DNA from 2 places in the Actinokineospora sp. UTMC 2448 genome. Region 2 is predicted to be linked to the other one. Evidence: riboswitches for the same ligand, from Rfam matches in the RefSeq annotation. Region 2 holds a riboswitch; the other holds the start of a gene.
The links. A riboswitch is a leader RNA that binds a small molecule or an ion and turns the genes downstream of it on or off. The one in region 2 is predicted to bind thiamine pyrophosphate.

Region 1 (5,183 bases), 340 kb from region 2:
ATCACCGCGACCCGGTCGGCGAGGGTGAAGGCCTCGTCGTGGTCGTGGGTGACGACCATGGCGGTGGTCCCGGCGGCGCGCAGGAGGGTGGCGAGGTCCATGGCCAGTTGCTCGCGCATGGCCCTGTCCAAAGCGGACAGTGGCTCGTCCAGCAGCAGCAGGCGGGGACGCGGGGCCAGCGCACGGGCCAGAGCGACGCGCTGCTGTTCACCCCCGGACAGTGACGTCACGCGCCGGGACTCGTAGCCCGCCAACCCGACCAACGTCAACAACTCGGCCACGCGCTCGGGCGACTTGCGCCCCTGCATCCGCAGGCCGAAGGCCACGTTGCCCGCCACGTCCCGGTGCGGGAACAGCTGGCCGTCCTGGAAGACCAGGCCGAAGCCGCGGCGGTGCACCGGCACGTCCGCCAGGTCCGCGCCATCCCAGCAGACGGTCCCCTCGGCGGGCTCCAGACCCGCGACCGCGCGCAGCAACGTCGACTTGCCGCAGCCGGACGGCCCCAGCAGCGCCAACACCTCGCCGTCGCCGATCGACAGGTCCACATCGGACACCGCGGTGACCGACCCGTACCGCACGGTGAGCCCGGAGACGGACAGCATCAGAACTCCCCCAACTCGCCCGCGCGCAGGCGTTCCACGACCAGGGCCACCGCGACGGTCACCACCATGAGCAGCGTGCACGCGGCGTACGCCATCTGCGAGTTCAGCTCCCCCGGCCGCGACACCAGCCGCCCGATGACGACCGGGAGGGTCGCGGTGTCGGGACGGGCCAGGAAGCTGGTCGCGCCGAACTCGCCCAGCGCGACGACGTACCCGAACCCCGCGGCGGCCAGCAGGGAGCGGCCCGCCAGCGGCAGGTCGACCTCCCGCCACACCCGCCACGGGCCCGCGCCCAGCGTCGCCGCCGCCTGGCGCAGCCGCTCGTCGATCGACCTCAGCACCGGCAGGACGAGCCGGATCACCAACGGTGTCACGACAAGCGCCTGCGCCAGCGGCACGAGCGCCGCCGAGGTGCGCAGGTCGCCGGGCAGCGCGTCCAGCGTGATCAGGTAGCCGAACCCGACCGTCACCGCCGACACCCCCAGCGGCAGCATCAGCGCGGTGTCCAGCGCGTCGATGAACCGCGCCCGACGCAGCGACACCAGCGCCACCGCCGCGCTCACCCCGAGGACCAGCGCCAGCACGGTCGCGTCCGTCGCCGTGCGCAGCGAGTTGGCCGCGGCCTCCCACCCGGTGACCGACAGCGACCCCGCGTGCCCGGTGCCCGACAGCGCCCTGTACCCGGCGAAACCACCGTCGACGGACCGCGCCACCAGGGACGCGATCGGCACGACCAACAGCGCCACCACCGCGTACGCGGCCCCGACGACCCACCACTCACCGCCGACCGGACGCCGCGCGCTCTCCACCCGCGCGCGCAGCTTCAGCGCGGCCTCGCGCCTGCGCCGTGCCCGCGCGCCCAGGACCAGCACCACGACCACCGCGGTGACCTGCACCAACGACAGCGCGCTCGCGCCCGAGAGGTCCAGCAGCTCGACCGTGCGCAGGTAGATCTCGGTCTCCAGCGTCCGGAACCGCGCCCCGCCCAGCAGCAGGACCACGCCGAAGCTGGTCGCGCAGAACAGGAACACGACCGCGGCCGCCGACCCCAGCGCGGGCGTGAGCGCGGGCAGGGTCACCGCGGTGAACGTCCGCCACCGCGACGCCCCCAGCGAGCGCGCGGCGTCCTCGGCCCGTCGGTCGAGGTGCGCCCACAGCCCGCCGACCGTGCGGGCGACGACCGCGACGTTGAAGAACGCGTTGGCCAGCACGATCGGCAGCACCCCGCCGCCGAGCAGGCCGCGGAAGGCCAGCCCGACCACGACCGTGGGCAGCACGAACGGCACCAGCACCAGCGCGCGGACCACCGCCATGCCCGGCAGGGCGACCCTGGCCAGCAGGAACGCCACCGGCAGACCGGCGACCACCGCGACCAGCGTCGCCGCGGCCGCCTGCCCGAGGGTGAACGCCACGATCCGCCAGGTGCTGGGATCGGCGAGCACGTCGAGCGCGGCGGCGTCCAAGCCGAGCCGGACGATCGCGCCCACCGGCCAGGCGAAGAACACCGCCAGGAACGCCAGCGGCAGCAGGCCCAGCAGGGCCGGGCTCAGCCCTGGACGGCCGCGCGCCACTGCTCGATCCACCGCTCCCGGTTCGCCTGGATCTCGGCCGCGGGCAGCGTTGCCGGGTTCTCCGGCAGCGGCGCGGCCTTCGCCCACGCCTCGGGCAGTTCGACGCCCTCGCGCGCCGGGTAGACGTACATCATCTCCGGGACGGTCCGCTGGAACTCCGGGGACAGCAGCAGGTCGACCACCTTGCCCGCGTCCTCGGGGTTCTTGGCGTTGGCGAGCACGCCCGCGTACTCGACCTGGCGGAAGCAGGTGTCCAGCACGGCCCGCGTGCGCGGCTCGCCGTCCTCGCCGATCTCCGCCGACGGCGAGGACGCGTAGGACACCACGATCGGGCGCGGCCCCTGGCCCGACGAGCCGGAGAACTCCTGCGTGTAGGCCTCTTCCCAGCCGCTGACGACGAGCACGCCGTTGGCGCGCAGCTTCTCCCAGTACCCGACCCAGCCGTCGCGGAAGCTCGCCACGGTGCCGAGCAGGAACGCCAGGCCGGGCGACGACGTCGCCGGGTCCTCGACGACGAGCAGGTCCTTGTACTTCGGGTCGGCCAGGTCGGCGTAGCCGGTGGGCACGGGAAGGCCGCGGGACTCCAGCGCGGCGACGTCGACGTTGACGCACACGTCGCCCACGTCGACCGCGGTCAACCTGCCGCTGTCATCGACGGCGTAGCGCTGCGGCCCCTCGGCCGCCGCGGGTGAGCGGTACTCGGCGAAGACGCCCTCGTCCAGCGCGCGGGAGGCGAAGGTGGTGTCGACGCCGAAGGCGACGTCGCCCAGCGGGCTGGCCTTGGTGAGCACCAGCTGGTTGGTCAGCGCGCCCGCGTCGCCGCTCTTGCGCACCTCCACGCGGATGCCGGTCTCGGCGGTGAACCTGTCGAACACCGCCGGGTCGTGGGCGAACGAGTCGTGGGTGACCAGCACGACTGTGCGGTCACCCGGCTTGTCGTCTCCGCTGAGCGAGCAACCCGCCAGCAGCAGGGCGAACAGGGCGATCGCCATTCGACGCATGGGACATCCTCCTCGGGGCGTGCGCGCCACGAGGCCCTTCCTGCGCAGGCATGACCCTGATCAGGTGTGACGGTCGAGGGCTCCACGCCCTCCTCTCAGCCCGGCGCTACCGGACTCCCGTGGCAGCGTCGAGCGTACGCCCCGCGATCGGGCCAGGATGGGGGCCATGGCTGAACTGCTGAACGAGACCGAGGTGGGCAAGGCGCTCGGCGTGCTCACCGCGTGGCGCCTCGACGACGGCGCCCTGGTGCGCGAGGTCGAGCTGGAGTCGTTCTCCCAGGCGATCCAGGTGGTCAACCGGGTCGCCGAGATCGCCGAGAACGACAACCACCACCCCGACATCGACATCCGGTGGCGGACCCTGACCTTCCGCTGCACCACGCACTCGGCGAACGGGCTCACCCAGTGCGACGTGAGCCTCGCCCAGGAGATCGACGGGGTGATCGAGGCGATGGGCGGCGCGGGCTGAGCCGCGCCGCCCTCCCGGTCAGCTCCGGAACGGGCCGGTGACCTCGTAGGTGATGCCGCCGCTGCTGCTGCCGGTCGTGCCGCGCTGTGAGGAGAAGTACAGCCGGTTGCCTGCGGGGGTGAACGCCGGGCCGGTGATCTCCGAGCTGGACTGCCCGGTGACCTGCAGGAACGGCGCCACGATGCCGTCCGGGGTGATGATGCAGATCTCCATGTTGCCGCCGTCCTCGGCGACGAACAGGTCGCCGTTGGACGCGCCGGTGACGTTGTCGACGCCGGTGAGCGGGGCCGTCCCGCTGACGAGCGAGTCGTCGTAGGTCAGCGAGATGGTCGAGTTCGTGGCGTTGTACGCCCACACCCGGCCGTCGCCCTTCGTGGTGAACCAGCACGTGCCGTCCGCGTAGTAGCAGCCCTCGCCGCCGTTGAACTTCTTCGCGCCGGAGACCTGGTAGCGGGTCGCGGTCGGGCTGCCGTCGGGGTCGGGGACGTTCGCCCAGGTCACCGAGCCGCTGGTGGCGGTGGAGCCCTTCATGACCTGCAGCGTGCCGCTGGAGAGGTCGCCCCAGGTGTTCGGGCGGAAGCGGTAGAAGCAGCCGTCGCTGACGTCCTCGGTCATGTAGACGTAGCGGTGGTCGGCGTCGACGGCGCACGCCTCGTGCTTGAACCGGCCCATCGCCGGTCGGACGACGGCGGCGTTCACGCCCCACGGGTCGGTCTCGTAGACCCGGCCGGTGGAGACCTCCTCGCAGGACAGCCAGGTGTTCCACGGCGTGGCGCCGCCCGCGCAGTTGACGTTGGTGTTGGACAGCGTGCGGTAGGCCCCGGTGATCTGCCCGGAGGAGTTGAACTTGATCGCGCCGACGCCGCCGGTGCTGGAGACCTCGCTGTTGGACACGTAGATCCACCCGCTGCCGTCGGCGAACACCGCGCCGCCGTCCGGGGCGGGGTGCCAGGTGTAGCTGGTGCCCGCCACCCGCTGCCCGGACCGCGCGACGACCCGGCTGGTGAACCCGGCGGGCAGCCGGATGCCGTTGGCGTCCGCGGCCTGCAGCGGGCCGTAGGGGCTCGGCCCCGGCTGGGCGGTCGCCGCGAACGCCTGGCTCCACGACGCCCCGCCGAACGCCGCCGCCGCGCCGCCGACCACCGCGACCCGCAAGAAGTTACGCCGTTCCATGACACTCCGATCACGTCACTGTGCGTGGGAATTGCGTGGCGAACAGTAGCCGGAACGCGTGTCGTCGGGATGATCCTTTTCGGACCGGCCGGTGAAGTCAGGCCGTCGCGCCGACGAGCAGGTGCTCGACGGTGACGTCGCGGTCCTGCCTGCGCAGCGCCTCCCGGTGGGCCAGTTCCAGCGCCTTCTTGGCCGACGGCGCGAACGGGATGTGCGTGCGCCGCTCGGTCCCCGGCTCGGGCAACGCGCGCTCGGCCTCCGCCCGCAGCTCGTCCGCGTCGTCGCGTCCGGCCAGCTCGGGGTCGGCGAGCAGCGCGAGGACGATGTGCGCGGGCTCGATCGTCTCGTGCCCCCGCTCGCGCGCGGC
Region 2 (5,183 bases):
CAGCGGGGACGGCTGGCTGCGCAGGCCGTCGGCGATCGTGCGGTTGCGGTCGGCCACCGACCAGTCGACCAGGCGGCCCTCGGCAAGGCTCGCCGCGGTGTCGGCGGCCAGCTCCGGCTCGACGGCCCACACCTGCGTCTTCGGCGAGCGGTTCTTGATCGCGGTGGCCACGCCGGAGATCAGCCCGCCGCCGCTGACCGGCACCAGCACCACGTCGGCGTCGGGCAGGTCGTCGGCGATCTCCAGGCCGATCGTGCCCTGGCCCGCGATGACGTCGGGGTGGTCGAACGGCGGCACCAGCGTCGCGCCCGTCTCCTCGACGATCTCGTACGCGCGCGTCTCGCGCTGCCCGACCGCGCACAGCACGACCTCGGCGCCGTGCGCGCGGGTCGCGTCGATCTTGACCCGCGGGGTGTCCTCGGGGACCACGATCCACGCCCGGATGCCGAACTCGCGCGCGGCGTAGGCCACGGCCTGGGCGTGGTTGCCGCTGGAGTACGCCACGACGCCGAGCGCGCGCTGCTCGTCGGTCATCCTGGCGATCGTGTTGTACGCGCCGCGGATCTTGAACGCGCCGATGGGCTGCAGGTTCTCCGGCTTGAGCCAGAGCGGGCCGCGCGGGGCCCACGGGCAGGGCAGCAGCGGCGTCCGCACGGCGGTTCCGGCGACGCGACCGGCCGCGGCTTCGATGTCGGCGAGGGTGACCAGGTCCACGTCAGCCAGTCTGCCTCAGCGCGGCGAGCAGATTCGCCGCCGCGGCGGCCGGATCGGTGGCTTCGGTCACAGCCCGCACGACCACGACACGCTCCGCGCCCGCGCGGGTGACCTCCGCGATCCGTCCCTCGTCGATGCCGCCGATGGCGAACCACGGCCGGTCCGGGCGCAGCGCCGCGGTCGCGCGCACGAGGTCGAGGCCGGGGGCCGGGCGGCCGGGCTTGGTGGGGGTGGGCCAGCAGGGCCCGGTGCAGAAGTAGTCGACGCCGGGCTCGCGCGCCGCGGCCGTGGCCTGGTCGACGTCGTGGGTGGAGCGCCCGATGGCCATGTCGTCGCCGACGACCGCGCGGGCGAGCGGGACCGGCAGGTCGTCCTGCCCGAGGTGCAGGATGTCCGCGCCCGCAGCCTTGGCCACGTCGGCGCGGTCGTTGACCGCCAGCAGCGCGCCGTGCTCGGCGCACCGCTCGGCGATGACCGCCAGCGCGGCCAGCTCCGGGCGCGCCTCCAGGCCCTTCTCCCGGAGCTGGACGATGTCCACGCCCCCGGCCAGCGCCGCGTCGACGAACTCGCCCAGGTCGGGCCGCAGCCCCGTGCACAGGTACAGGCGGGCGGCGGCCAGCCGGTCGCGGATCTGGGTGGCGTCTAGTCCGGGCATGCGGTTCACGCTACGGTTGGGGCCTGGTCGCACGGGAGTCCGGGTACGGGCTGAGAGGGAGCTGCGCCGCTCCGACCGTCGAACCTGATCCGGGTCATGCCGGCGCAGGGAGCGTGGGAACTGTGGAAAGCGTTGCCGTCGTGGGTGGCGGTGTCATCGGCCTGTCGTGCGCGTGGCGGCTCACCGCCGCCGGGCACCGGGTCCGGCTCATCGATCCGGCGCCCGCCCGGGGCGCGTCCTGGGTGGCGGGCGGGATGCTGGCGCCGCTGACGGAGTCGTGGCCGGGCGAGGAGGCCGCGCTCGACCTCGGCGCCGCCGCGCTGGAGCGCTGGCTGTCCTTCGCCGACGAGCTGGGCTTCGAGCTGCGCCGGGAGGGCACGCTCGTCCTGGGCGTCGACTCGGCCGACACGGCCACGCTCGACGTCCTGGCGGACTTCCTGGCCGCGCGGGGCCGCGAGGTGGACCGGCTGACCGGCCGCGCGGCGCGCGCCCTGGAGCCGTGCCTGGGGCCACGGGTGCGGTCGGCGTTGTCGGTGCCGGGGGACCTGGCGGTCGACAACCGGGCGCTGCTGGCGGCCCTGCTGCGCGCGTGCGACGCCGTGGAGTTCGTCGCGGAGCAGGCCGTCGCGGTCCGGCCTGGCCGGGTGGAGTTCGCCGGGCACGCGCTGGACGCGGACGTGGTCGTGGTGACCGCGGGTGCCCACAGCCGCGGCCTGCACCCCGCGCTGACCGGCGTGGTGCGGCCGGTGAAGGGGGAGATCCTGCGGCTGCGGGCGCGGGCGGGCACGCTGCCGCCGCCGTCGCGGACCGTCCGCGCCCTGGTCGCGTCCCGCCCGGTGTACCTCGTGCCGCGCGCCGACGGCGAGCTGGTCCTGGGCGCGACGCAGCACGAGGTCGGATACGACACCGAGGTGACGGCTGCGGGCGTGCGCGACCTGATCGCCGACGCCGAGCAGGTCATGCCGGGCATCGGCGAGTACGCGCTGGTCGAGACCGCCGCGGGCCTGCGCGCGGGCAGCCCGGACAACGTGCCGGTGATCGGATGGCTCGAACCCGGCGTGCTCGCCGCCACCGGCCACCACCGCAACGGCCTGCTGCTGGCCCCCACGACCGCCGACGCGGTGGTGGCGCTGGTGGCCGGGGAGCCGGAGCCCGCGGCGACGTCGCCGTCCCGCTTCGCGAAGGGAGTCCGATGAGGATCGTCGTCAACGGCGTGCCGCGCGAGGTCGCCGACGGCGCGACCGTCGCCGAGGTGCTGGCCGCGCTCGGCCTGCCGTCCGTGGGCATCGCCGTGGCCGTCGACGGCGCCGTGGTGCCGCGCGCGTCGCACGCGGTAGCCGTGGTGGCGCCGGGGGCGGCGCTGGAAGTCCTGACCGCTGTCCAGGGAGGCTGACATGGACGACCCGCTCGTCATCGCCGACCGCGAGTACTCGTCGCGGCTGATCACCGGCACCGGGGGCGCGGCCAACCTGGCCGTCCTCGAACGCGCCCTGGTCGCCTCCGGCACCGAGCTGACCACGGTGTCGTTGCGCCGAGTCGACGCGGGCGGCGGCACCGGCGTCCTCGACCTGCTGACCCGCCTGGGCATCGACCCGCTGCCCAACACCGCGGGCTGCCGGACAGCCGCCGAGGCCGTGCTGACCGCTCAGCTGGCTCGTGAGGCGCTGGGCACGAACTGGGTGAAGCTGGAGGTCGTCGCCGACGACCGCACCCTGCTGCCCGACCCGGTCGAACTGCTGGACGCGGCGACGACCCTGGTCGACGACGGCTTCGTCGTCCTGCCCTACACCAACGACGACCCGGTGCTCGCCCTGCGGCTCGAGGAGGCGGGCTGCGCCGCCGTCATGCCGCTGGGCTCGCCGATCGGCACCGGCCTGGGCATCCGCAACCCGCACAACATCGAGCTGATCGTGGCGCGCGCGTCCGTCCCGGTCATCCTCGACGCGGGCATCGGCACCGCATCCGACGCCGCGCTGGCCATGGAGCTCGGCTGCTCGGCCGTCCTCCTGGCCACCGCCGTGACCAGGGCGGAAGACCCCGAACGCATGGCCGCCGCGATGCGCCACGCCGTCACCGCAGGCCGCCTCGCCCGCGCCGCGGGCCGCATCCCCCAACGCTTCTGGGCCCAAGCCTCAAGCCCGCCGAGGTGACTCACACCCCCAACCGCCCCACGACGATCTCCGCCGCGGAGACCGCTGAGTCGCAGGTGTCGGCGAAGTCGGGTGCGGGCTTCCCGGGGCGGTAGTCGATGCGGAATCCCTGGTCGCTGTCGGTTCCGACCGCGACGTAGCAGCTGTCCCCGGCTTCTCCGGAGCCGTATCGGACGGCGGGCATCCCGCTGATCTCGAGCGGCTCGAAGACCTCGGACGAAGTCTTGTGGTGGTAGGCCATCACCAGCGGCGACCCGACCGGCGATGCCTCGAACAGGGCCAGGTCGAGGCTGCCCGCGTCGAGGTCGCCCGAGGAAGAGCAGGAAGCCAGGTCCCGGCTGAACTGTTCAAGCTGCCGCACCTCGGCGCCGAGGTCGAACGCCCGAAGGTCTTCCACCGGAGTCAGCGCGCACGGCTTCGAGAGATACGGATCCATATCGATCGGCCGGTGTACTGGTGGAGCCGATGGTGTCGGCAACGCCGCGCTCGTCGATGTCGGCCGCGGTGGTGTGGTCGGGTCGCCGCCGATCGCCTTCGAGCAGCCGCTGGCTAGGAGGAAGACGCTGAAAGCGATGGCTCCCGTCGTCACCCTGTGCATCAACGGTCCTCCTCAGGAGCAAGGCGTCGTCGAACCGCGCTTGTGGAGATGTCCGACGACGCGCTTCCGCCTGCCGCCATCCGCTCTCGCTCGTTCTCGACCCGTTGGTTGAATTCGTCGTCCGGGAGCCTTTCCTTCGTGAAGAAATGCTCGTAACGAAAGTCGGGGCTGTCGACGTCGGTGTTCGACGGCAGCGGGCGGTACATCGAGAAGGCCTCGTCGGCCAAGTCGCCGTCCGCCAGTCGCAGCGAGTGGCTGATCGCGTCGAGTTCCGCCTCGTAATCCCGGCGCAGCCGGTCCTCCTCGTGCACGTAGGAGCCGAGCACCTCGTTGAAGTCGGCTCCCTTGATCCCGTAGTCCACCGTCTCCACGGCGAAATCGATCACTCCCTGCGCAACCGTGGCCAAGGCGGTCCTGGGGTCCGCGAGGGCGCCGATCACGGTCTTCGCGATGCCGCCGCCGATCTTCAACGCGAACGCCGCTCCGGACTGCTCGCCGTCCCTGATCACCTTGTCAATGGCGCTGACCGTGTTGTCTGCCAATTCCAGGTAGTCCCGGCGAACATGTGTCGCCACCGCGACCGATGCGCCCAGAGCGCCAACCGACCTGGTGATGAGATCACTATGGCGATTGGTGAAGGCTTCGATATGCGTGAGCTGCTGACGAAAGGCGTCCGCAGCGGGGCCAAGCCAGTCCGACAGGTGATCGCGGGCCTGCCGCATGGCTGCCCTGAACTCCTCGGAAAGATCATATGCCACCGCGCTCGCGGCGGACTGCGCGCGCTCCATCTCGTCTATGATCTTCTGTGGATCCAGCGTGATGAACGACTCGGACCGCTGGTGGAACATCGGTTTGTTCGTGGCGAGCCAGTTGTGCGCGGTTTCGGCGCCGAACGGGTTGGTGTGCACCATGAGTTCGAAGAACTTCTGGGCGAGTAGATCGGCGCTGGCGTGGATGTCGGCCTCCGAGGGCCAGGGACCGGCCATTGTTCACCCCTGTCCGTCGGCTCGGCGGTACAGGAGGACTATCTTTTCCAAGGCCTGGGCGGTCTCGTGGATGATGCCGA

Region 1: another riboswitch for thiamine pyrophosphate. It lies ahead of Actkin_RS03850 (thiamine ABC transporter substrate-binding protein); the one in region 2 lies ahead of thiO (glycine oxidase ThiO).

What each region holds. Positions count from the first base shown of each region.
Region 1 covers NZ_CP031087.1:783,890-789,072, reverse strand. Annotated here, with positions in the region: gene Actkin_RS03860 (ABC transporter ATP-binding protein) at 1-602, opposite strand, end outside; gene Actkin_RS03855 (ABC transporter permease) at 602-2,185, opposite strand; gene Actkin_RS03850 (thiamine ABC transporter substrate-binding protein) at 2,149-3,174, opposite strand; TPP riboswitch at 3,194-3,305, opposite strand; gene Actkin_RS03845 (4a-hydroxytetrahydrobiopterin dehydratase) at 3,341-3,643, shown strand; gene Actkin_RS03840 (alkaline phosphatase PhoX) at 3,662-4,816, opposite strand; gene Actkin_RS03835 (Clp protease N-terminal domain-containing protein) at 4,914-5,183, opposite strand, start outside.
Region 2 covers NZ_CP031087.1:444,356-449,538, forward strand. Annotated here, with positions in the region: gene Actkin_RS02220 (threonine ammonia-lyase) at 1-714, opposite strand, end outside; gene thiE (thiamine phosphate synthase) at 716-1,369, opposite strand; TPP riboswitch at 1,391-1,497, shown strand; gene thiO (glycine oxidase ThiO) at 1,492-2,565, shown strand; gene thiS (sulfur carrier protein ThiS) at 2,562-2,762, shown strand; gene Actkin_RS02240 (thiazole synthase) at 2,764-3,519, shown strand; gene Actkin_RS02245 (DUF3558 domain-containing protein) at 3,521-4,117, opposite strand; gene Actkin_RS02250 (hypothetical protein) at 4,117-5,103, opposite strand; gene Actkin_RS02255 (hypothetical protein) at 5,107-5,183, opposite strand, start outside.